Regions from separate parts of the Pseudocitrobacter corydidari genome, predicted to be linked through region 1. Evidence: predicted binding sites of a transcription regulator. Region 1 holds the regulator's gene; each other region holds the start of a gene.
The links. The regulator PurR, encoded in region 1, represses purine synthesis genes. The targets are predictions, from matches to a motif close to CANGCAAACGTTTGCNTG.
Positions count from the first base shown of each region.

Region 2: a site for PurR is predicted at 3,921-3,938, ahead of G163CM_RS16255 (NCS2 family permease). Genes of this name have one in related genera too.
Region 3: a site for PurR is predicted at 3,789-3,806, ahead of G163CM_RS09350 (amino acid aminotransferase). Genes of this name have one in related genera too.
Region 4: a site for PurR is predicted at 4,547-4,564, ahead of serA (phosphoglycerate dehydrogenase). Genes of this name have one in related genera too.

Region 1 is NZ_CP087880.1:1,138,855-1,144,350, reverse strand. Features, by position in the region: gene sodB (superoxide dismutase [Fe]) at 1-96, shown strand, start outside; gene G163CM_RS05310 (MFS transporter) at 135-1,364, opposite strand; gene cydH (cytochrome bd-I oxidase subunit CydH) at 1,463-1,552, opposite strand; gene purR (HTH-type transcriptional repressor PurR) at 1,847-2,872, shown strand; gene punR (DNA-binding transcriptional activator PunR) at 2,869-3,801, opposite strand; gene punC (purine nucleoside transporter PunC) at 3,910-5,094, shown strand; gene cfa (cyclopropane fatty acyl phospholipid synthase) at 5,392-5,496, shown strand, end outside.
Region 2 is NZ_CP087880.1:3,494,961-3,500,456, forward strand. Features, by position in the region: gene G163CM_RS16240 (PTS ascorbate transporter subunit IIC) at 1-425, shown strand, start outside; gene G163CM_RS16245 (transketolase) at 425-1,252, shown strand; gene G163CM_RS16250 (transketolase family protein) at 1,245-2,198, shown strand; gene G163CM_RS16255 (NCS2 family permease) at 2,313-3,662, opposite strand; gene G163CM_RS16260 (glutathione S-transferase family protein) at 4,077-4,745, opposite strand; gene soxR (redox-sensitive transcriptional activator SoxR) at 5,009-5,467, opposite strand.
Region 3 is NZ_CP087880.1:1,998,510-2,004,005, forward strand. Features, by position in the region: gene pncB (nicotinate phosphoribosyltransferase) at 1-436, shown strand, start outside; gene asnS (asparagine--tRNA ligase) at 603-2,003, shown strand; gene G163CM_RS09345 (porin) at 2,602-3,684, shown strand; gene G163CM_RS09350 (amino acid aminotransferase) at 3,871-5,061, shown strand; gene G163CM_RS09355 (MBL fold metallo-hydrolase) at 5,111-5,496, opposite strand, start outside.
Region 4 is NZ_CP087880.1:4,735,116-4,740,611, forward strand. Features, by position in the region: gene allS (HTH-type transcriptional activator AllS) at 1-2, shown strand, start outside; gene G163CM_RS22120 (small-conductance mechanosensitive channel MscS) at 126-983, shown strand; gene argO (arginine exporter ArgO) at 1,119-1,754, shown strand; gene G163CM_RS22130 (oxidative stress defense protein) at 1,846-2,592, shown strand; gene argP (DNA-binding transcriptional regulator ArgP) at 2,683-3,576, opposite strand; gene rpiA (ribose-5-phosphate isomerase RpiA) at 3,725-4,384, shown strand; gene serA (phosphoglycerate dehydrogenase) at 4,647-5,496, shown strand, end outside.

The DNA of each region.
Region 1 (5,496 bases):
TACTATATTGATTACCGCAATGCGCGCGTGAGCTATCTGGAGCACTTCTGGGCGCTGGTAAACTGGAAGTTTGTTGCTGAGAATCTGGCGGCATAAAGAAATGACGCAGAAGGGTTTCCCCTTCTGCGTTTTTGTTACTGGCTAACCACGGCCTCTTCACCCTGTGAACGGCTGCTGAAGAAGACCAGCAGCAGTGCAACCCCTGCTACAATCGCCCCCATCACTGGCACAAAGCTGTAACCCAGGCCGCCGGAAATCACCGCCCCACCGGCTACGGCCCCCAGCGCATTGCCAAGATTAAACGCACCAATGTTGACCGAAGATGAAAGCCCCGGCGCTTCATGCGCAACACGCATTACGCGCATCTGCAATGGTGGCACCACGGCAAAGGTCGCCGCGCCCCACACCACCATACTGAATGCCGCGCCGATTTCCGTACGCGCCAGGAACGGGATCGCCAGCATAATCAACATCAACAGCAGCAGAAAACCTTTCAGGGTGCCGCTGACCGAACGGTCAGCAAATTTACCGCCAAGATAGTTACCGATTGAGAAGCCCACGCCAATCAGTACCAGCATTAAGGTGATAAAGGCAGGCGTCGCATGCGTGATAGTGTGCAGCACCGGTGAAATGTAGGTATAGAGCGTGAACATCGCCCCGGCACCCAGCACGGTCGTGAGCAACGCAGACAATACCTGCGGGCGTACCAGCACCGACAGTTCACGTTTCACGTCCGGTTTCTCGCCCGCCCCGCCTTTCGGCAGGGATAACCACAGGCCGATAATGGCAATCACGCCAAGCCCAGCCGTCGCCAGGAACGACATGCGCCAGCCGATGGTCTCTCCAAGCCACGTGGCCGCCGGAACGCCGCCGATATTGGCGATGGTTAACCCCATAAACATGGTTGCTACCGCGCTGGCTTGTTTATGTTTTGGCACCACGCTTGCGGCAACCACCGACCCCAGGCCAAAGAACGCGCCGTGGTTGAGGCTGGTTATAATGCGCGACAGCATCAGCGTGGTGTAATCCGGGGCGATAGCAGAAAGGACGTTACCCAGGGTAAAAATCGCCATCAGGAAAATTAAGGCATTGCGGCGTGCGCGGTGTGAGAGCAGCAGCGTCATCAGCGGCGCGCCAACCATGACACCTACAGCGTAGGCGCTGATCAACATACCTGCGGCAGGAATCGAGACATCAACCCCTTTGGCAATAACGGGTAATAGCCCCATCGGCGAAAATTCGGTGGTACCGATCCCGAATGCGCCTACGGCTAACGCCAGTAAGGGATAATTCACTTTCATGCTTTGACTCCGGTTTGCCGCAAACGCAGAGCGGCGTGACAACAGATTGCAAAAGCATGACATCAATCACAAAAAAACAGAAGTGAACAAATTAGCAAAATATTTTTGCTGAATTGATAACAATCGAAGAGAGGGAGAGCCGTCTCTCCCTTTAGGATGGGTTAATGCAGGACGGCGGTCAGCGCGGCCGCGACGATCAGCGCCAGCGTAATAACCGTTGTGGTAATTGACATCTTCAGTTCGGTACTCATCAATTTTTCTCCTTATTATCCCCACACCAAAAGTGAGCTATGTCATTTTTGCACACTTATTCGCAAAAATCTTCCCGGATTTCACGCAATAACCGATTTTGCGCTTCCACTTTTGGCAAAGATAAGACAAAATTCGACGCTTATTAAAAAGTGTATCGGCCATTGACCCCCTCCTGTCGTCCTGTGTCGTTTTCCCGGCGAACCGCAATTCATAACATTGCGCCAGGGTGAGTGAAGGCAAACGTTTTCGTATTGAATCGATCAGGGGCAGGCCCGGGTCTGGAGTGAGATGGAATGGCAACTATTAAAGATGTAGCGAAGCGCGCAAACGTTTCCACTACAACTGTATCACATGTGATTAACAAGACGCGTTTTGTCGCCGAAGAGACGCGTGAAGCGGTATGGGCGGCAATCAAAGAATTGCACTACTCTCCCAGCGCCGTGGCCCGTAGCCTGAAGGTCAATCACACCAAGTCCATTGGTTTGTTGGCGACCAGCAGTGAAGCTGCCTACTTTGCAGAAATTATTGAAGCCGTTGAGAAGAACTGCTTCCAGAAAGGCTATACCCTGATCCTCGGTAATGCGTGGAACAACCTTGAAAAACAGCGCGCGTATCTCTCCATGATGGCGCAGAAACGCGTGGACGGCCTGCTGGTGATGTGTTCCGAATACCCGGAACCGCTGCTGCAAATGCTGGAAGAGTACCGCCATATTCCGATGGTGGTTATGGACTGGGGCGAAGCGAAAGCTGACTTTACCGACTCGGTTATCGATAACGCCTTCGAAGGCGGCTACATGGCTGGTCGCTATCTGGTAGAACGTGGGCATCGCGAAATTGGCGTGATCCCAGGTCCGCTGGAGCGCAACACCGGTGCAGGTCGTCTGGCTGGCTTTATGAAAGCCATGGACGAGATGATGATCAAGGTGCCGGAAAACTGGATCGTGCAGGGCGATTTCGAACCGGAATCCGGCTATCGTGCGATGCAGCAAATTCTGTCCCAGAATCCGCGCCCTACCGCTATCTTCTGCGGTGGCGATATCATGGCGATGGGTGCGTTGTGCGCCGCAGACGAAATGGGACTGCGCGTGCCGCAGGATATCTCCCTGATTGGTTATGACAACGTGCGCAACTCACGTTTCTTCACCCCGGCGCTGACCACTATCCACCAGCCGAAGGATTCCCTCGGAGAAACCGCCTTCAATATGCTGATGGACCGAATTGTCAGCAAACGCGAAGAGTCGCAGTCCATCGAGGTGCACCCGCGCCTGATTGAACGCCGCTCCGTGGCCGACGGCCCGTTCCGCGACTATCGCCGTTAATCGCCACAGCGAACGCTCAATTCGGGCGTTCGCAGCCATTCGCTGTTCAGCGTTTCACTGTCTCCCAGATACTCTAATAACCAGCTTAGCGCCGGTGAACTGTCGTTTTGCTGCCAGGTCAGGCAACAGGCCGCATCGGGAAACGGGTTTTCCAGCTCCAGGGCAACCCATTCGCCTTTATCTATCTTCGGTCGCGCAAAATGCTCTGGCACCATGCCAACGCATAATCCTGCGGATAAGCAGGTTTCTGACGATTCCCAGTCGGGCACCACGACCCTTTTCTGATTATCCAGCAACCAGGTGGTACGTTTCGGTAACGACCGTGACGTATCTTCGCGCACCAGCGACGGCCAGTTGCGCAACACGTCATCACTCAGCGGCCCTGTCATCTGTGCTAGCGGATGCGTGCTGGCCACCACGCACTGCCAGCTCAGCATACCCATGTCGCGGAACGCATATCGCCCCCCAACAGGGATGGCGCGCGTCGCGCCAATCGCTAACTCCACTCGCCCATCGGCCAGGGCATCCCACACGCCGTTAAATACCTCCTGATACGCCAGCAGCTCTACGTCACTGAAGTGGCGATAAAAATCGACAATCATTTGTCGGGTGCGCTCTGGTTTTACAATATTGTCCACCGCGATAGCCAACTGCCCTCTCCAGCCATTGGCAATTTGCTGACACTGCTGACGGGTGATCTGCATTTTTTTGATAACAGACCGCCCCTCCTTTAAAAACCACGCCCCGGCAGGGGTTAATTCCACATCCCGGTGGCGCCGTTCGAACAGCGGAACCGCCAGCCACTCTTCCAGTTGTCGCACCGTATAGCTGATTGCAGAAGGCACCCGGTGCAGCTCATTTGCCGCGCCGCTAAAGCTTCCGTTACGCGCGACGGCATCCACAACTTCCAGTGAATATTCAGACCACATTTTCTGCTCACAAAATTTTTGAAACCAATACGCAAATATTAGCGTTTCACAAGCCAGATTTCACTCTCTACACTCTCAGCCTCCTCCAAAACAAGAAAAGGCGTTTTTATGCAACCTGGGAAAGGATTTTTAGTCTGGCTGGCGGGCCTGAGTGTGTTAGGTTTTCTCGCCACCGATATGTATCTTCCGGCCTTCGCCGCGATTCAAAGCGATCTGCAAACGCCAGCGGCTGCCGTAAGCGCAAGCCTGAGTTTGTTTCTCGCCGGGTTTGCCGTGGCGCAGCTGCTGTGGGGACCTCTCTCAGACCGCTATGGCCGCAAGCCTGTTTTGCTGATTGGCCTGACGATTTTTGCCCTTGGTTGTCTGGGAATGCTGTGGGTTCGCGATGCCACCACCCTGCTGATCCTGCGCTTTGTGCAGGCGGTCGGCGTCTGTGCAGCCGCGGTAACCTGGCAGGCGATGGTGACCGATTACTACCCGGCCCAGCGCACTAACCGTATTTTTGCGACGATTATGCCGCTTGTCGGGCTTTCTCCGGCGCTGGCCCCGCTGCTGGGAAGCTGGATCCTGCATCATTTTGAATGGCAGGCCATCTTTGCCACCCTCTTTGCCATCACGCTGATTTTGATGATCCCGGCGCTGCGCCTGAAACCCGCGCACAAAAAGGTTGCCGTCACTGGCGATAAACTGACCTTTATGAAGCTGTTACGCAGCCAGGACTATCGCGGCAACGTACTCATCTACGCCGCCTGCTCCGCCAGCTTCTTCGCCTGGCTGACCGGCTCGCCGTTTATTCTTAATGCGATGGGCTACAGCCCAACTGTGATTGGTCTGAGCTATGTGCCACAAACCATTGCCTTCCTCGTGGGTGGTTACGGCTGCCGCGCGGCGCTGCAAAAATGGGATGGTGCAAAACTGCTGCCATGGCTGCTGTTGATTTACGCCGTCAGCGTCCTGGCCACCTGGGGCGTCGGCCTCACCGCACATGTGTCGCTCACCGCGCTGCTGATTCCATTCTGCGTGATGGCAATGGCTAACGGCGCGATTTACCCGATCGTCGTGGCGCGCGCGCTGCGTCCGTTCCCTCAGGCAACAGGCCGCGCGGCAGCATTACAGAATACGCTGCAATTAGGTCTTTGCTTCCTCGCAAGCCTGGTGGTTTCTTCACTGATTGCCGCCCCGCTGCTGGCCACCACCAGCGTAATGGTCGCCACCGTCGTTCTCGCCGGAATAGGCTATAAGATGCAGGCTGGCGCAGCAGAGAATTCAGCGGAAGAAACTTCTCGCGCCTAACATCATGAATATCAATGTTATTAACTCGTAGTTAGTTTGCTAAGATTTTTGATTGAATCAGTAGATTTTGCGTCCTATACTGAATCGGTATCACATAATTACGATAGTTATTACTTGTTAACGGGAGCAGGACGCCTCCCGGTTCCCCAGGGATGGTCTTTTCGGCAAGGGTTATCTCCCTTCCTCTGTGCTACGTCGGATAGCAGGCTCACGGAAGTTCCGTGAGATTTCTCACAAACTCTAAAAAGCGTCTACGCTGTTTTAAGGTTCTGATCACCGGGTCGGGATGGAGAAGCTATGAGCTCATCGTGTATAGAAGAAGTTAGGGTACCGAATGATGACTGGTACCGCATCACCAACGAATTGTTAAGCCGGGCAGGCATCGAAATTAACGGTAACGCC
Region 2 (5,496 bases), 2.4 Mb from region 1:
TAATTGGTTTCCTGTTCAGCTTCCTCGGCGGGCTGGTCGGTTTGTTCCTGCTCGGTCAGTTCAAGCTGGTACTGATTCTCCCCGGCGTCGTGCCGCACTTCTTCACCGGCGCAACCGCTGGCGTATTTGGTAACGCCACAGGCGGGCGTCGCGGCGCGATGATCGGCGCGTTTGCCAATGGCCTGCTGATCACCTTCCTCCCGGTATTGCTGTTGCCAGTGCTTGGCGCGATTGGCTTCGCGAATACCACCTTCTCCGACGCGGATTTCGGCGTCGTTGGCATCATCATGGGTAACCTGGCGCGCTACCTCTCGCCGATGGCAATTACCGGCCTGGTGGTGGCGCTGTTCGCGCTACTGGTGGTCTACAACATCGTGAAAAGTAAACCTAACGCGCAGCAGCAGGACACAGGAGCAAAATCATAATGTGTGATGAACTGAAAAGACTGGCGCGCGATATTCGCGTTGCCACGCTGAAATCCTTAACCCAGCTCGGTTTTGGCCACTATGGCGGCAGCATGTCGGTGGTTGAGACGCTGGCGGTGCTGTATGGCGATGTGATGCGTATCGACCCGGCCGACCCGGACTGGCCGCAGCGCGACTATTTTGTCCTGTCGAAAGGGCATGCTGGCCCGGCGCTGTATAGCACGCTGGCAATCAAGGGCTATTTCCCCATGGAAGAACTGGCGACGCTTAACCAGAATGGCACACGCCTGCCAAGCCACCCGGACCGGCTCAAAACGCGCGGCGTGGATGCCACCACCGGCTCGCTCGGCCAGGGGATATCCATCGCGGCTGGGATGGCGCTGTCGCATAAACTCGCCAGCCGCCCGAACCGCGTTTTCTGCATCGTCGGCGACGGCGAGCTGAACGAGGGACAGTGCTGGGAAGCATTCCAGTTTATTGCCCATCACAAGCTGAACAACCTGCTGGTGTATATCGACTGGAACAAGCAGCAACTGGACGGCGAACTTAACGACATCATCGCGCCTTTCGATCTTGCAGAAAAATTCCATGCTTTCGGCTTCGATGTACAAACGGTGAAAGGCGACGATATTGCAGCGATTCAGGCCGTCACCCGCCCGGTACGGAGCGGTGATGAGCGTCCCCGCATCGTGATTCTTGATAGCGTGAAAGGACAAGGCGTGCCTTATCTGGAAAGTTTGAGCAACACCCACCATCTGCGCCTGAATGATGAGATGCGAGAGGCGCTGAATGAATCTATTCGCCAACTGGAGGCCGCGTATGATTAAGGTTGCACCTGCGGGAGAGAAAGACACCGTTGAAATGCGTAAGGTCTACGCCGGGTTTATCGCTGAACAGGTCAACTCAGGTAGCGAGATTATCGCGCTGGAAGCTGACCTGATGAGCTCGATGGCGATGGATAGCGTACAGCGTGAATTCCCCCGCCACGTTATTAACTGCGGGATCATGGAAGCCAACGTGATTGGCACTGCGGCAGGCCTGGCGCTCACCGGGCGAAAGCCGTTCGTCCACACGTTTACCGCGTTCGCCAGCCGTCGCTGTTTCGACCAGTTGTTTATGTCGCTGGATTATCAGCGCAATAACGTCAAAGTCATCGCCTCTGACGCGGGCGTCACCGCTTGCCACAACGGCGGCACGCATATGTCGTTTGAGGATATGGGCATCGTGCGCGGGCTGGCGCACTCCGTGGTTCTGGAAGTCACCGACGCGGTGATGTTTAAAGATATTCTGCGCCAGCTCGCCACGCTGGAGGGTTTCTATTGGGTACGTACCATCCGCAAACAGGCGCCAACGGTTTATCAGGCGGGTTCAACATTCACCATCGGTAAAGGCAATGTTCTGCGCGACGGTAATGACATCACGTTAATTGCCAACGGCATTATGGTGGCGAAAGCGCTGGAAGCGGCAGAAAAGCTTTCTGCTGAAGGGGTGAGCGCCGCCGTTATCGATATGTTTACGCTCAAGCCAATTGACCGCATGCTGGTGAAGAACTATGCCGAGAAAACCGGGAGAATTGTCACCTGCGAAAACCACAGCATTCATAACGGGCTGGGTTCAGCAGTGGCGGAAGTCCTGGTGGAAACCTGCCCGGTGCCGATGCGTCGCGTGGGCGTGAAAGAACGCTATGGTCAGGTAGGCACACAGGAATTTCTGGAGCAGGAGTATGGGTTGACGCGTGATGATATCATCGCGGCGGCAAGGGAACTGCTGTAATTCAGGGATAAAAAAGCGGCCGTGAGGCCGCTTTAGAGGAACTGTAGGGAGCACGCTGTAAATAGCCTGAAGGCGCTGCGCTTATCAGGCCAATAAAGCCCGCATTAACACGATTTAAATTGCCCAGCCGCCCGCATAAAACGCCACCAGCGCCACCGCAATCACGATGGTGCCAATGTTCAGCTTACGCCATTCACCCGATACCACGCGGCCAACCACCAGCGTCGCGAAACCAATCATAATGCCGGTCACGATGTTACAGGTCAGTACGATGAAAACGGCGGTAATCAGGCCAGACATCGCATCAACAAAGTCGTTGAAATCGATGCGCGCCACGTTGCTCAGCATCAGCAGGCCAACGTACATCAGCGCCGGAGCGGTGGCATAGGCCGGAACCAGATAAGAGAGCGGAGAGAGGAACAGGATCAACAGGAACAGTACGCCGACGGTGATCGCCGTTAAGCCCGTTTTGCCGCCCGCCGCCGTACCGGCCGCAGATTCGATATACACTGCCGCTGGCGCTGCGCCAACAAACGCGGAGAACACGCTGCTCAGGGAGTCAGTGGTCAGCGCTTTGCCGCCGTTGATGATCTGCCCGTCTTTATCCAGCAGGTTAGCCTGACCGGCTACGGCACGAATGGTGCCGGTGGCATCGAACACCGCCGTCATCACCAGCGCCAACACGCTTGGCAGCACGATCGGATTCAGCGCGCCCATAATATCCAGGCTGCCAATCAGAGAGTTACCGTTGTCATCGCTCAGAGAAGGCATAGCGAAGAAACCAGAGAAGTGCACATTCGGGTCAAAAATCAGGCCGACAATCGACACACCGATGATGGTCAGCAGAATGCCGCCCGGCACTTTCAGTTTTTCGAGGCCGATGATCATCGCCAGACCGATCAGCGACATAATCACCGGGAAGCTGGCAAAATGCCCCAGCGCAACCGGCAAGCCATCCAGCGGGTTCTTGATCACCAGGCCGACGCCGTTCGCCGCAATCAGCAGCAGGAACAGGCCGATACCGATACCGGTGCCGTGAGCGATGCCCTGCGGCAAATTGCGCAAGATCCAGCTACGGATGCCGGTCGCAGAAATAATGGTGAACAGAACCCCCATCAGAAAGACCGCGCCGAGCGCGACCGGAATACTGATGTGCTGGCCCAGCACCAGACTGAACGCGGTGAACGCGGTCAGCGAGATAGCACAGCCAATAGCCAGCGGCAGATTCGCCCACAGGCCCATCACGATGGAGCCGACGCCCGCCACCAGGCAGGTGGCCACGAAGACCGCAGCAGGCGGGAAGCCCGCTTTGCCGAGCATCCCCGGCACAACGATGACGGAATAGACCATCGCCAGGAAGGTGGTAAGACCGGCGACAATCTCCTGACGAACGGAGCTACCACGAGCAGAAATTTTAAACCAGGCGTCGAGTGAACCGCCGGTACGCGCTGAAGGCGTAGACATAGAAAACATCCCCTGAAAATTTTTATCATTCGCTGTATGCGTGGTGGACAATCCACTGCCAGCTAAACGTCATCTCCTTGTGCTTAAAGCTCGCGGCAAAGGGGAGCCGCAAAAAAGCAAACGTTTAACTCCGCGCATACAAAACGGTTGAGCGTTACCTTCCACGCTGCACATGCAGAATGGGTATTTTCTGGACGACACCGGCAAATTGACTAAGCATAAAACGTCAAAAATGCCAGCAGAAGGCGTCAGAATTTGAAGGCAAACGATTATCTGGTTTTTATGGCACCATTTTCAACTGATGTTTACGTCATTTCGCTAAATTTCGCTTATGACGATGAAGAAATCACCAACCTATGCGCAAACGTTATCGTTCATGCGCAATCCAACAACATTTTCGTTGCAAATTTGGCGCTACTCGCCTGGCAGCGAAAAAGGACCGCCCTTTTCAATCGCCTGTTGCCAGGCCGGACGCGCTTCCACACGCGCCTTCCATGCGGCAATATTGGGCAGAGACGGTATCCCGCCGCGAGAAAGCAGCGCAAACAGTGGAAAACTCATCTGAATATCCGCCATGCTCAGCGTTTCCCCCGCAAACCACGGTGTTTTCGCAAGATGCGACTCGATAAACCCGGCATGTGTGGCAATCTGCTTATTCAGCCAGGCTTTCTGGACGCCCGTTCCCAGCACTTTCCCCACCGTGCGCAACCCCAACGGCACCGGGGATTTGCCCAGCATCTGCAAAACCAGCTTGATCATCATGAGCGACATCAACGAGCCTTCGGCATAGTGCAGCCAGAAGCGATACTGCAATTTGCCGTCAATGTCCTGCGGTTTAAAGCGGCTTTCGGGATCGCCGATTTCCTGAAGATATTCGAGGATCGCCCCGGATTCAGCGATAACGTGGCCATCATTCTCGACAATCGGCGATTTACCCAGCGGATGAATTTTTTTCAAAGATTCAGGTGCCAGCATATTGGCCCCGCGCTGATAGCGGACAATCTGGTAAGGCAGATTTAATTCTTCCAGCGCCCAGAGTACGCGCTGCGAGCGGGATTGATTCAGATGGTGGACGGTTAACATGGTTTTCTCCGCAGGTTTGTTCAAATTAACTATAGGAACAGACGGCAATCCCCGTAAAAATTGCGGCGAAAAAAGCGTTAATCCGACTGGCGAACAGGGGGAGTAGAGGTAGACTTAAAGTGTCAGCACAAACCGGAACCTCCAACCCGTAGCTCGACCGAGGGATGCTGATGTCGGGGGAAACCCTCCCATGAACCAGTGGGATAGAGCGAAAGACAAAGACCGGAACATACGAAAGCGCCCAGTTGTGGCGCTTTCGTTTTTTATTCGTCTTCCAGCAGGCGCGCGCCCGTTCCTTCTTCCCCCAGTTTGTCGCCAGGGTTACGCAGCGGGCAGTCCCGCAGCGACATACAGCCGCAGCCAATGCAGCCATCAAGCTGATCGCGCAGCGCTTCCATCGAGTGAATGCGTTTATCCAGCTCCTGACGCCACTGGGTGGTCAGGCGTTTCCAGTCTTTTTGCCCCAGCGTATGCCCTTCCGGCACCACGCCCAGCGACTCGCCGATCGTGGCGAGCGGGATGCCCAGCCGCTGCGCGATTTTAATGATTGCTACATAGCGCAGCACGTCACGTTTGTATCGCCGCTGATTGCCCGCGTTACGCTGGCTGCGGATGAGCCCTTTGCTCTCATAGAAGTGCAAAGCGGAGACGGCAACCCCGGTACGTCGGGCGACTTCACCCGGCGTGAGCAGCGTTTTAATGCGCGTTGGTTTTTTTTCCATTTTCTGCTTTACCTCAAGTTAACTTGAGG
Region 3 (5,496 bases), 860 kb from region 1:
CACCGACTGCATCACCATGGACGCCTTCCTGCGCGATTTCGGGCCGGAATTTGCGACCCGCTATCAGGGGCTACGCCACGATTCGGGCGACCCGGTTGAATGGGGCGAAAAGGCGATTGCCCACTATGAGAAACTGGGAATTGACCCGCACAGCAAAGTGCTGGTGTTCTCCGATAATCTCGATTTACCCAAAGCGGTCGACCTCTATCGTCACTTCTCTTCACGCGTTAATCTGAGCTTCGGTATTGGTACCCGTCTTACCTGCGACATCCCCCAGGTAAAACCACTGAATATTGTTATTAAACTGGTGGAATGTAACGGGAAGCCGGTGGCGAAACTCTCTGACAGCCCTGGGAAAACCATCTGTCACGACAAGGCGTTCGTTCGCGCCTTGCGCAAAGCTTTCGACCTGCCACAGGTCAAAAAGGCGAGTTAATCATCAAAGGGAGCCATTCGGCTCCCTTCTTCTTTATTAATTTCTGAATTCTCCCCTTCACAGTGCGAAATCTGCTTGTCTGATGGCGGATGACAGGTAACATAGATACCTCCCTTTTTAAGGGAGCAACTTATTCTTTATTGGACAACTTTACAGAGAGACTATTATGAGCGTTGTGCCTGTAGCCGACGTACTCCAGGGCCGTGCCGCCGTTGACAGCGAAGTCACCGTGCGCGGATGGGTGCGTACTCGCCGAGATTCAAAAGCTGGCTTTTCCTTCCTCGCCGTCTATGACGGTTCCTGCTTTGATCCTGTACAGGCCGTTATCAATAATTCTCTGCCCAATTACAATCAGGAAATCCTGCGTCTGACCACCGGTTGCTCCGTGGTCGTCACCGGTAAAGTCGTGGCGTCTCAGGGCCAGGGCCAGAGCTTCGAAATCCAGGCGACCAGCGTGGAAGTGACCGGTTGGGTGGAAGATCCGGATACCTACCCGATGGCGGCTAAACGTCACAGCATCGAATACCTGCGTGAAGTGGCGCACCTGCGTCCGCGCACCAACCTGATTGGCGCGGTAGCACGCGTTCGCCATACGCTGGCACAGGCGCTGCACCGCTTCTTCGATGAGCAGGGTTTCTTCTGGGTGTCCACCCCGCTGATTACCGCATCCGATACCGAAGGCGCTGGCGAAATGTTCCGCGTCTCTACGCTGGATATGGAAAACCTGCCGCGTAACGACCAGGGGAAAGTCGATTTCGATAAAGACTTCTTCGGTAAAGAGTCTTTCCTGACCGTTTCCGGCCAGCTGAACGGCGAAACCTACGCCTGCGCGCTGTCAAAAATCTACACCTTCGGCCCGACTTTCCGCGCTGAAAACTCCAACACCAGCCGCCACCTGGCCGAGTTCTGGATGCTGGAGCCGGAAGTGGCGTTTGCCGATCTGGAAGATAACGCCGCGCTGGCGGAAGCCATGCTGAAATATGTCTTCAAAGCGGTCCTTGAAGAACGTATGGACGACATGAAATTCTTCGCTGAACGCGTGGATAAAGAAGCCATTGAACGTCTGCAACGCTTTATCGAGGCGGATTTTGCGCAGGTGGATTACACCGACGCGGTCACCATCCTCGAAAACTGCGGCCAGACCTTCGAAAACCCGGTTTACTGGGGCGTTGACCTCTCTTCCGAACATGAACGCTATCTTGCTGAGAAGCACTTCAAAGCGCCGGTGGTGGTGAAAAACTATCCGAAAGAGATCAAGGCATTCTACATGCGTCTTAACGACGACGGTAAAACCGTTGCGGCAATGGACGTGCTGGCCCCGGGTATCGGCGAAATCATCGGTGGTTCACAGCGTGAAGAGCGTCTGGACGTGCTGGATGCCCGCATGGCAGAGATGGGTCTGAACAAAGAAGATTACTGGTGGTACCGCGATCTGCGTCGTTACGGCACCGTTCCGCACTCCGGTTTCGGTCTGGGCTTCGAACGTCTGATTGCCTATGTAACTGGCGTACAAAACGTCCGTGACGTAATCGCATTCCCAAGAACGCCGCGTAACGCCAGCTTCTAAATCTCCGCACTCTCACCAAGGCCAGCATATGCTGGCCTTTTTTGTGTCCTTAACGTAAACCTTCGTCAATTACCTTAAGGATCAACCCCCTACATCACGTAGTTTGTTACATCCCATTTCTGTTAACGTTTGTGCACAAAAAATGTGCAATTGCTTATGGATTTTAGAAATACCTGAGCCGATAGCATTATTTTTAAGCGAAACCATCGCCACTTCGATACTTAAATTTAACATTAATGGCAGCTCACATTTACATCAACATGCTCAATAAACAACCACAATAGAGATTAAAGATAAGAAATTCATATAGATATATACTATTTCACTTAATGCTTCCCTAACCCCAACAGAACTTTGAGTTGTCTCACAAAGTTCCTAATTTTTAACTTTTTGTTACACATAATTTCTTCTTGTTACTTAATTAGGATATTTGTAGCACTTTCAGGCTAGCGAAACGGTGGTTTGAATGGAAATATGCCTCTCAGACACAAAAAGACACCAAACTATCATCAATGTTTCTGTAAATTTTTATTGACAGAAGTTATTGGCGGCAGTGGCGAGTGTCGATATAAAAAAAACCTAATGAGGGTAATAAATAATGATGAAGCGCAATATCCTGGCAGTGGTGATCCCTGCCCTGCTGGTAGCCGGTGCAGCTAACGCTGCAGAAATCTACAACAAAAACGGCAACAAACTGGACTTTTACGGCAAAATGGTCGGTGAGCATGTGTGGACCACCAATGGTGACACCAGCAACTCTGATACCACCTATGCCCGTATTGGTGTGAAAGGGGAAACTCAAATTAACGAACAGCTGACCGGTTACGGTCAGTGGGAATACAACATGGATGCGTCCAACGTTGAAGGTTCCCAAACCACCAAAACCCGTCTGGCCTTCGCGGGCCTGAAAGCCGGTGAATTCGGCTCTTTCGACTACGGTCGTAACTACGGCGCTATCTACGACGTTGAATCCGCAACCGATATGCTGGTTGAATGGGGCGGCGACGGCTGGAACTACACCGATAACTTTATGACTGCGCGTACCAACGGCGTAGCAACCTACCGTAACTCTGACTTCTTCGGCCTGGTCGATGGTTTGAGCTTCGCGGTTCAGTATCAGGGCAAAAACGAAGATCGTAACATTCAGAAGCAGAATGGTGACGGCGTCAGCACCTCTGCGACTTATGCCTTTGGTGAAGGCTTCGCGATTTCCGCAGGCTATGCTAACTCCAACCGTACTACCGACCAGAAAAACCAGGCCTTCAGCGCCAGCGGCGACAAAGCTGAAGCGTGGGCGACCTCTGCTAAGTATGATGCCAATAACGTCTATGCTGCAGTCATGTACTCTCAGACCTACAACATGACCCCGGAAGACACTGGCTTTGCCAACAAAACCCAGAACATTGAAGCAGTGGTTCAGTACCAGTTCGACTTCGGCCTGCGTCCCTCCGTTGGCTACGTACAGTCTAAAGGTAAAAACCTGGCCGCTCGTCCTGGCTTCGAAGGCGGCACTGCTGACCTGCAAAAATACGTAGAAGTGGGCACCTGGTACTACTTCAACAAAAACATGAACGTCTATGCAGCGTATAAATTCAACCTGCTGGACGAAAACGACTACACCGCAGCCACTGGCCTGTCTACCGACGACCAGGCCGCCGTGGGTATCGTGTACCAGTTCTAATCAGTACGCCACTTTGTTATATGCACAGGAAACAGGGCTTCGGCCCTGTTTTTCATATTTCAGCCAGTTAAAAATCGCGACTTTTGAAAAGGCTCGCGCTTTTCATTGCAAACGGTTGGCATTTTGTAAATCTGCCGTTAACCTGATAGCGGATTTCTCCAAGTCACTCATAAATGGAACCCCGTCATGTTTGAGAACATTACAGCCGCCCCTGCCGACCCAATTCTGGGCCTGGCCGATCTGTTTCGTGCCGACGACCGCCCGAGCAAAATCAACCTCGGGATTGGAGTTTACAAAGATGAGACCGGTAAAACCCCGGTTCTGACCAGCGTTAAAAAAGCGGAGCTTTATCTGCTGGAAAATGAAACGACCAAAAATTACCTCGGTATTGATGGTATCCCGGAGTTTGGTCGTTGCACGCAGGAGCTGCTGTTCGGTAAAGGAAGTGAAATCGTCAACGCGAAACGCGCCCGCACGGCGCAAACGCCTGGCGGTACTGGCGCACTGCGCGTCGCGGCAGATTTCCTCGCCAAAAACACCAGCGCAAAACGCGTTTGGGTAAGCAACCCAAGCTGGCCGAACCATAAAGGCGTTTTCAATGCTGCGGGTCTCGAAGTTTGCGAATATGACTACTACGACGCACAGAATCATGCGCTCAATTTTGATGGCCTTGTTGCCAGCCTGAACAATGCACAGGCCGGCGATGTGGTGCTGTTCCACGGCTGCTGTCATAACCCAACCGGTATCGATCCAACGCTGGAGCAGTGGCAACAGCTGGCGAAGATCTCCGCGGAGAAAGGCTGGCTGCCGCTGTTCGATTTCGCCTACCAGGGCTTCGCCCGCGGTCTGGAAGAAGATGCCGAAGGTCTGCGCGCGTTCGCCGCGCTGCATGATGAGCTGATTGTTGCCAGCTCCTACTCTAAAAACTTCGGTCTGTATAACGAACGTGTTGGTGCCTGCACCCTGGTCACCCGCGATGCGGACAACGCGGATCGCGCCTTCAGCCAGATGAAGTCAGTGATTCGTGCTAACTACTCGAACCCGCCGGCTCACGGTGCGTCCGTTGTCGCGACCATTCTCAGCAATGACGCTCTGCGCGCTATCTGGGAACAGGAGCTGACCGACATGCGTCAACGCATTCAGCGCATGCGTCTGCTGTTCGTGAACACACTTCAGGAGAAAGGCGCGAACCGCGACTTCACCTTTATCACCAAACAAAACGGGATGTTCTCGTTCAGCGGCCTGACCAAAGATCAGGTGCTGCGTCTGCGTGAAGAGTTTGGCGTGTATGCGGTGGCGTCTGGCCGTATCAACGTCGCCGGTATGACGCCGGACAACATGGCACCGCTGTGCGAAGCCATTGTCGCCGTGTTGTAAGACGGGTCAGACTAAATGAAAAAGGCCGCTTTCGCGGCCTTCTTTGCTCTTACCAGACAGGCATTTCATCCTGCAGGAACGGGTTGTGCAGCCGCTCATAGCCGAGCGTTGACAGCGGCCCATGACCTGGAATAAACGTCACGTCATCGCCCAACGGCAACAGCTTGCGTTTAATCGCGTCGATCAATTGACCGTGGTCACCGCGCGGAAAATCGCTGCGCCCCACCCCGCCCTTAAAGATAACATCGCCGGAAATCAGCAAGCGCGAGGCATCATCGAAAAAGACGATGTGGCCCGGCGTGTGGCCCGGACAATGAAGCACCTGCAACTTCACGTTACCCACGCTCACCGTTTCACCTTCATTCAGCCAACGGTCTGGCGTCAGCGGCTGACACTCTTCGAGGCCAAACATCCGGCTCTGCTGCGGTAATCCCT
Region 4 (5,496 bases), 1.4 Mb from region 1:
GAATAAACCACCCTATATTCCCTGAATCATATTGAAAAATGGCATATTTGACGCTTTTTGTTTACCTTTAAATAGTCATTTTTCGTGAGAGCCAACTCACAATTTTTTATTTTCGGGGAGTTTGAATGGAAGATTTAAACGTTGTCGACAGCATCAATGGGGCGGGCACCTGGCTGGTGCGCAACCAGGCGCTGTTGCTCAGTTATGCCGTGAATATCGTCGCGGCCATCGCGATTATCATCGTCGGGATGATCATCGCGCGCCTGGTCTCTAACACCGTAAACCGTCTGATGCGTGCGCGTCATATTGACGCCACCGTGGCGGATTTCCTTTCTGCGCTGGTTCGCTATGCGATTATCGCGTTTACGCTGATTGCCGCGCTGGGACGTGTAGGCGTTCAGACCGCCTCGGTAATTGCGGTGCTGGGTGCCGCGGGCTTAGCCGTTGGTCTGGCGTTGCAAGGCTCCCTCTCCAACCTGGCGGCGGGCGTGCTGCTGGTGATGTTCCGTCCGTTCCGTGCGGGCGAGTATGTTGACCTGGGCGGCGTAGCCGGTACCGTGCTGAATGTGCAGATTTTCTCCACCACCATGCGCACCGTCGACGGTAAAATTGTGGTGATCCCGAACGGAAAAATTATTGCCGGTAATATCATTAACTTCTCCCGTGAGCCGGTGCGCCGCAACGAATTTATCATTGGCGTGGCGTATGATTCCGATATCGATCAGGTGAAATCCATTCTCACCAATATCATCCAGTCCGACGAGCGTATTTTGAAAGATCGCGAAATGACCGTGCGTCTGAATGAGCTGGGCGCATCGTCAATTAACTTTGTGGTGCGCGTCTGGAGTAACAGCGGCGACCTGCAAAACGTGTACTGGGATGTGCTGGAACGCGTTAAACGTGAGTTTGATGCCGCCGGTATTAGCTTCCCGTATCCGCAGATGGACGTTAATTTCAAACGCGTGAAAGAAGACGCTGAATAACGTTCCCTGCCGATGGCGGAGCGTTGCTCCGCCATTATTAGCCTGTCTTATAAGCGATTAAAATTATCAATTTCCGCTAATGATTATCCCGCGCTATAGTCTGCCGTAAACAGACACTGCTCAGGATAAAATCTCGTGATATCTTACTATTTTCAAGGCCTTGCACTTGGCGCTGCCATGATCCTTCCCCTCGGGCCACAGAACGCTTTTGTGATGAACCAGGGCATACGTCGTCAGTACCACATCATGATTGCGCTGCTTTGCGCCGTTAGCGATCTGCTGCTCATTTGCGCTGGCATATTTGGCGGCAGCGCATTGCTGATGCAGTCGCCGTGGCTGCTGGCGTTAGTGACCTGGGGTGGGGTGGCGTTCCTGCTGTGGTATGGCTATGGCGCATTGAAAACGGCGATGAGCAGTAATCTGGAGCTTGCCAGCGCCGAAGTGCTCAAGCAGGGCCGCTGGAAAATTGTCGCCACCATGCTGGCGGTGACCTGGCTGAATCCGCATGTTTATCTCGATACGTTTGTGGTGCTGGGCAGCCTTGGCGGACAGCTTGATGTGGAACCTAAGCGCTGGTTTGCTCTCGGCACCGTCAGCGCCTCGTTCCTGTGGTTCTTCGGCCTGGCACTGCTGGCCGCCTGGCTGGCGCCGCGTCTGCGCACCGCGAAAGCGCAGCGCATCATTAACACCCTGGTTGGTGTCGTAATGTGGTTTATCGCTTTCCAACTGGCGAAAGAGGGCATCGGGCATGTTCACGCCTTGTTCAACTAAGCGTTGTCCGATGGACTTTCGCATCTGAAGCGCTAAGCTTGGATGCGAGTACCTGTATTTTCGGGTGATAACGTAACATGGAGAGACGACAGTGAAGTTTAAAGTGATGGCGCTGACAGCATTAATGGGTTTGAGCGCGATGTCGGTACAGGCGAATGAATTACCTAACGGCCCGCATATTGTCACCTCCGGTACGGCCAGCGTAGATGCGACCCCGGATATTGCCACCCTGGCAATTGAAGTGAATATTGCTGCGAAAGATGCGGCGACGGCGAAGAAGCAGGCGGATCAGCGTGTGGCGCAGTACCTCTCCTTCCTTGAGCAAAACGGCGTAGCGAAGAAAGATATCAGCTCGGCCAATCTGCGTACTCAGCCTGATTATGACTATCAGAACGGCAAAAGCATTCTGAAAGGCTATCGCGCGGTGCGTACCGTTGAGGTGACCCTGCGTCAGCTGGATAAGCTTAATTCGCTGCTGGACGGCGCGTTGAAAGCTGGCCTGAATGAAATTCGTTCTGTGTCGCTGGGCGTGGCTCAGCCGGATGCCTACAAAGATAAAGCGCGTAAAGCGGCGATTGATGATGCGATTCATCAGGCCAAAGAACTGGCAGCAGGCTTTAACAGCAAGCTGGGGCCGGTGTATAGCGTGCGTTATCACGTGTCAAACTATCAGCCGAGCCCGATGGTTCGCATGATGAAAGCGGATGCCGCACCGGTATCAGCGGAAGAAACTTACGAACAGCCGACCATTCAGTTTGGCGACCAGGTAGACGTGGTGTTTGAGCTGCAACCGACTCAGGCGCAGCCTCAGCCAGCGGCACCTGCGAAAGCGCAATAATCGTTGATATGTCGGATGGCGTTGCACTTATCCACCCTACGCATTATTACAGGTAGGCCGGATAAGCGCAGCGTCATCCGGCGTTTACCTTCAATCCTGTCTCAATACCCGACGCCCGTAGGCCAGCAGCGCATCCGTCACATTGCGCATCATGCGGCTTTCCGGCGCGAAGCGGTGCCAGTACAGCATCCGACGCTGGAACAGACCTGGTGTCAGGTCAATCAGCTCACCCGAAGCCAATTCTTTCTCAATCTGCAAATGCGGGATCATGCAGCAGGTCGTTCCCTGACGCGCCAGTTGCACAAACGCTTCTGAAGAATTCACGATATGACACGGCACGCTGCCCGGCGGCAAATCAAAGTTTTGTTGCAGGAAGGCCTGATGCATATCGTCGAGATGGTCGAACGCCACGGCAGGTGCTTTGAGCAGCGCTGAACGCGTTACGCCATTCGGGAAATAGCGCTCGGCAAACGCTTTTGAACCCACAAACAGATAGTCCAGCGCGCCTAACTGATCGACCAGGCAGCTTGGTAGCGCCTGCGGTTGGATACTCACCGCGCCAACCACTTCACCGCGACGCAAGCGTTCTTGTGTGCGCGTTTCATCCTCTACCTGCAAGTTCAGGCGAATAGGCGAGTTAACCAGCACATCGGCAAGCGCAGGCAGTAGCCAGGTCGCCAGACTGTCGGCGTTGACCGCCAGCGACAGTAGCAGCGGCGTGGAACCTGTTTGCTCATCGCCCAGCCACTCGTCTTCCAGCAGCTCAACCTGACGCAGCAGCGCTAGCAGCTTTTGCCCTTGTTCTGTCGGGCGTGGCGGAACGGTTCGCACCAGCAACGGTTGCCCGAACATATTTTCCAGTTGTTTAATTCTCTGCGACACGGCTGACTGGGTGATGCAAAGCTTTTGCGCTGCGCGCTCAAAGCCGCGTTCCCGGATAACCGCATCCAGCGCCTGTAATGTTCTGTAGTCAGGACGTTTCATTGCGTTGAGGGGCTCCTCTAAAATCGTTATCTCGCACTATGACATAAATTGCAGGCAGATACAGACGAAATTGGTGTCTGGCGCAATGCGACAACCCGCGCATATGTTCTATAATGCGGCAAATATCATTACAGCACGGGCAATAATCATGACGCAGGATGAACTGAAAAAAGCAGTAGGCTGGGCGGCGCTTCAATATGTACAACCGGGCACCATCGTCGGTGTGGGCACGGGCTCTACCGCCGCGCACTTTATCGATGCGCTGGGTACCATGAAAGGGCAGATTGAAGGCGCGGTATCCAGCTCGGATGCTTCTACCGAGAAACTGAAAAGCCTGGGGATCACCGTTTTTGACCTTAACGAAGTTGACCGTCTGGGTATCTACGTTGACGGTGCAGATGAAATCAACGGCCACATGCAGATGATCAAAGGCGGCGGTGCGGCGTTGACGCGCGAGAAGATTATTGCCTCGGTGGCTGACAAATTTATCTGCATCGCCGATGCCTCTAAACAGGTTGATATTCTTGGCAATTTCCCGCTGCCGGTTGAAGTTATCCCGATGGCGCGCAGCTGCGTGGCACGCCAACTGGTGAAGCTGGGCGGTCGTCCGGAATACCGTCAGGGCGTCGTAACCGACAACGGCAACGTGATTCTGGACGTTCATGGTCTGGAAATTCTTGATGCTGTCGCACTGGAGAACGCCATCAACGCTATTCCCGGCGTCGTGACCGTTGGATTATTCGCCAACCGTGGTGCTGATGTGGCACTCATTGGTACGGCTGATGGTGTGAAAACCATCGTGAAATGATCTGACTGGGGGAAGCTAAATTCCCCCAAAATTTTTTACCTACCTGATTTTGGTGACTTGTGTCACATTTTATAAAACCACTTCATTAACATCCCATCTAATTTCTTATGTGTAGCATTTTATGCTGACATTCTGCCCTGCGTGAAATTTCCGCATGACGCACACGCAAACGTTTAGATTGCCGCGATAGTTTTTTTTGATATGTTGCTTAGGTGAACTTTCGTTCATCACAACATCAGTAAAACAGAGACAGGGCGGGGAAATGGCTAAGGTATCACTGGAAAAAGAGAAGATTAAGTTTCTGCTGGTTGAAGGCGTACATCAGAAGGCACTGGACAGCCTTCGTGCAGCAGGTTACACCAACATTGAGTTTCACAAAGGCGCGCTGGACAGCGAGCAACTGAAAGAGTCGATCCGTGATGCCCATTTCATTGGCCTGCGCTCCCGTACGCATCTGACCGAAGAAATCTTTGCGGCGGCGGAAAAACTGGTGGCGGTAGGATGCTTCTGCATCGGTACCAACCAGGTTGACCTGAAAGCGGCGGCGAAACGCGGCGTACCGGTCTTTAACGCACCGTTCTCGAACACCCGTTCCGTGGCCGAGTTGGTGATTGGCGAACTGCTGCTGCTGCTGCGCGGCGTGCCGGAAGCGAACGCCAAAGCACACCGCGGCGTGTGGAACAAACTGGCCGTGGGCTCTTTTGAAGCGCGCGGTAAAAAGCTGGGCATTATCGGCTACGGTCATATCGGCACACAGCTGGGCATTCTGGCGGAATCGCTGGGGATGCACGTCTTCTTCTACGACATCGAAAACAAACTGCCGTTGGGCAACGCGACGCAGGTACAGCATCTTTCCGATCTGTTGAATATGAGCGACGTGGTGAGTCTGCACGTGCCGGAAAACGCCTCCACCAAAAACATGATGGGCGTGGAAGAACTGGCGCTGATGAAGCCGGGTTCACTGCTGATTAACGCCTCTCGCGGCACCGTTGTGGACATCCCGGCGCTGTGCGATGCGCTGGCGCGTAAACACCTGGCGGGGGCTGCGATCGACGTCTTCCCAACCGAACCGGCGACCAACAGCGACCCGTTCACCTCGCCGCTGTGCGAAT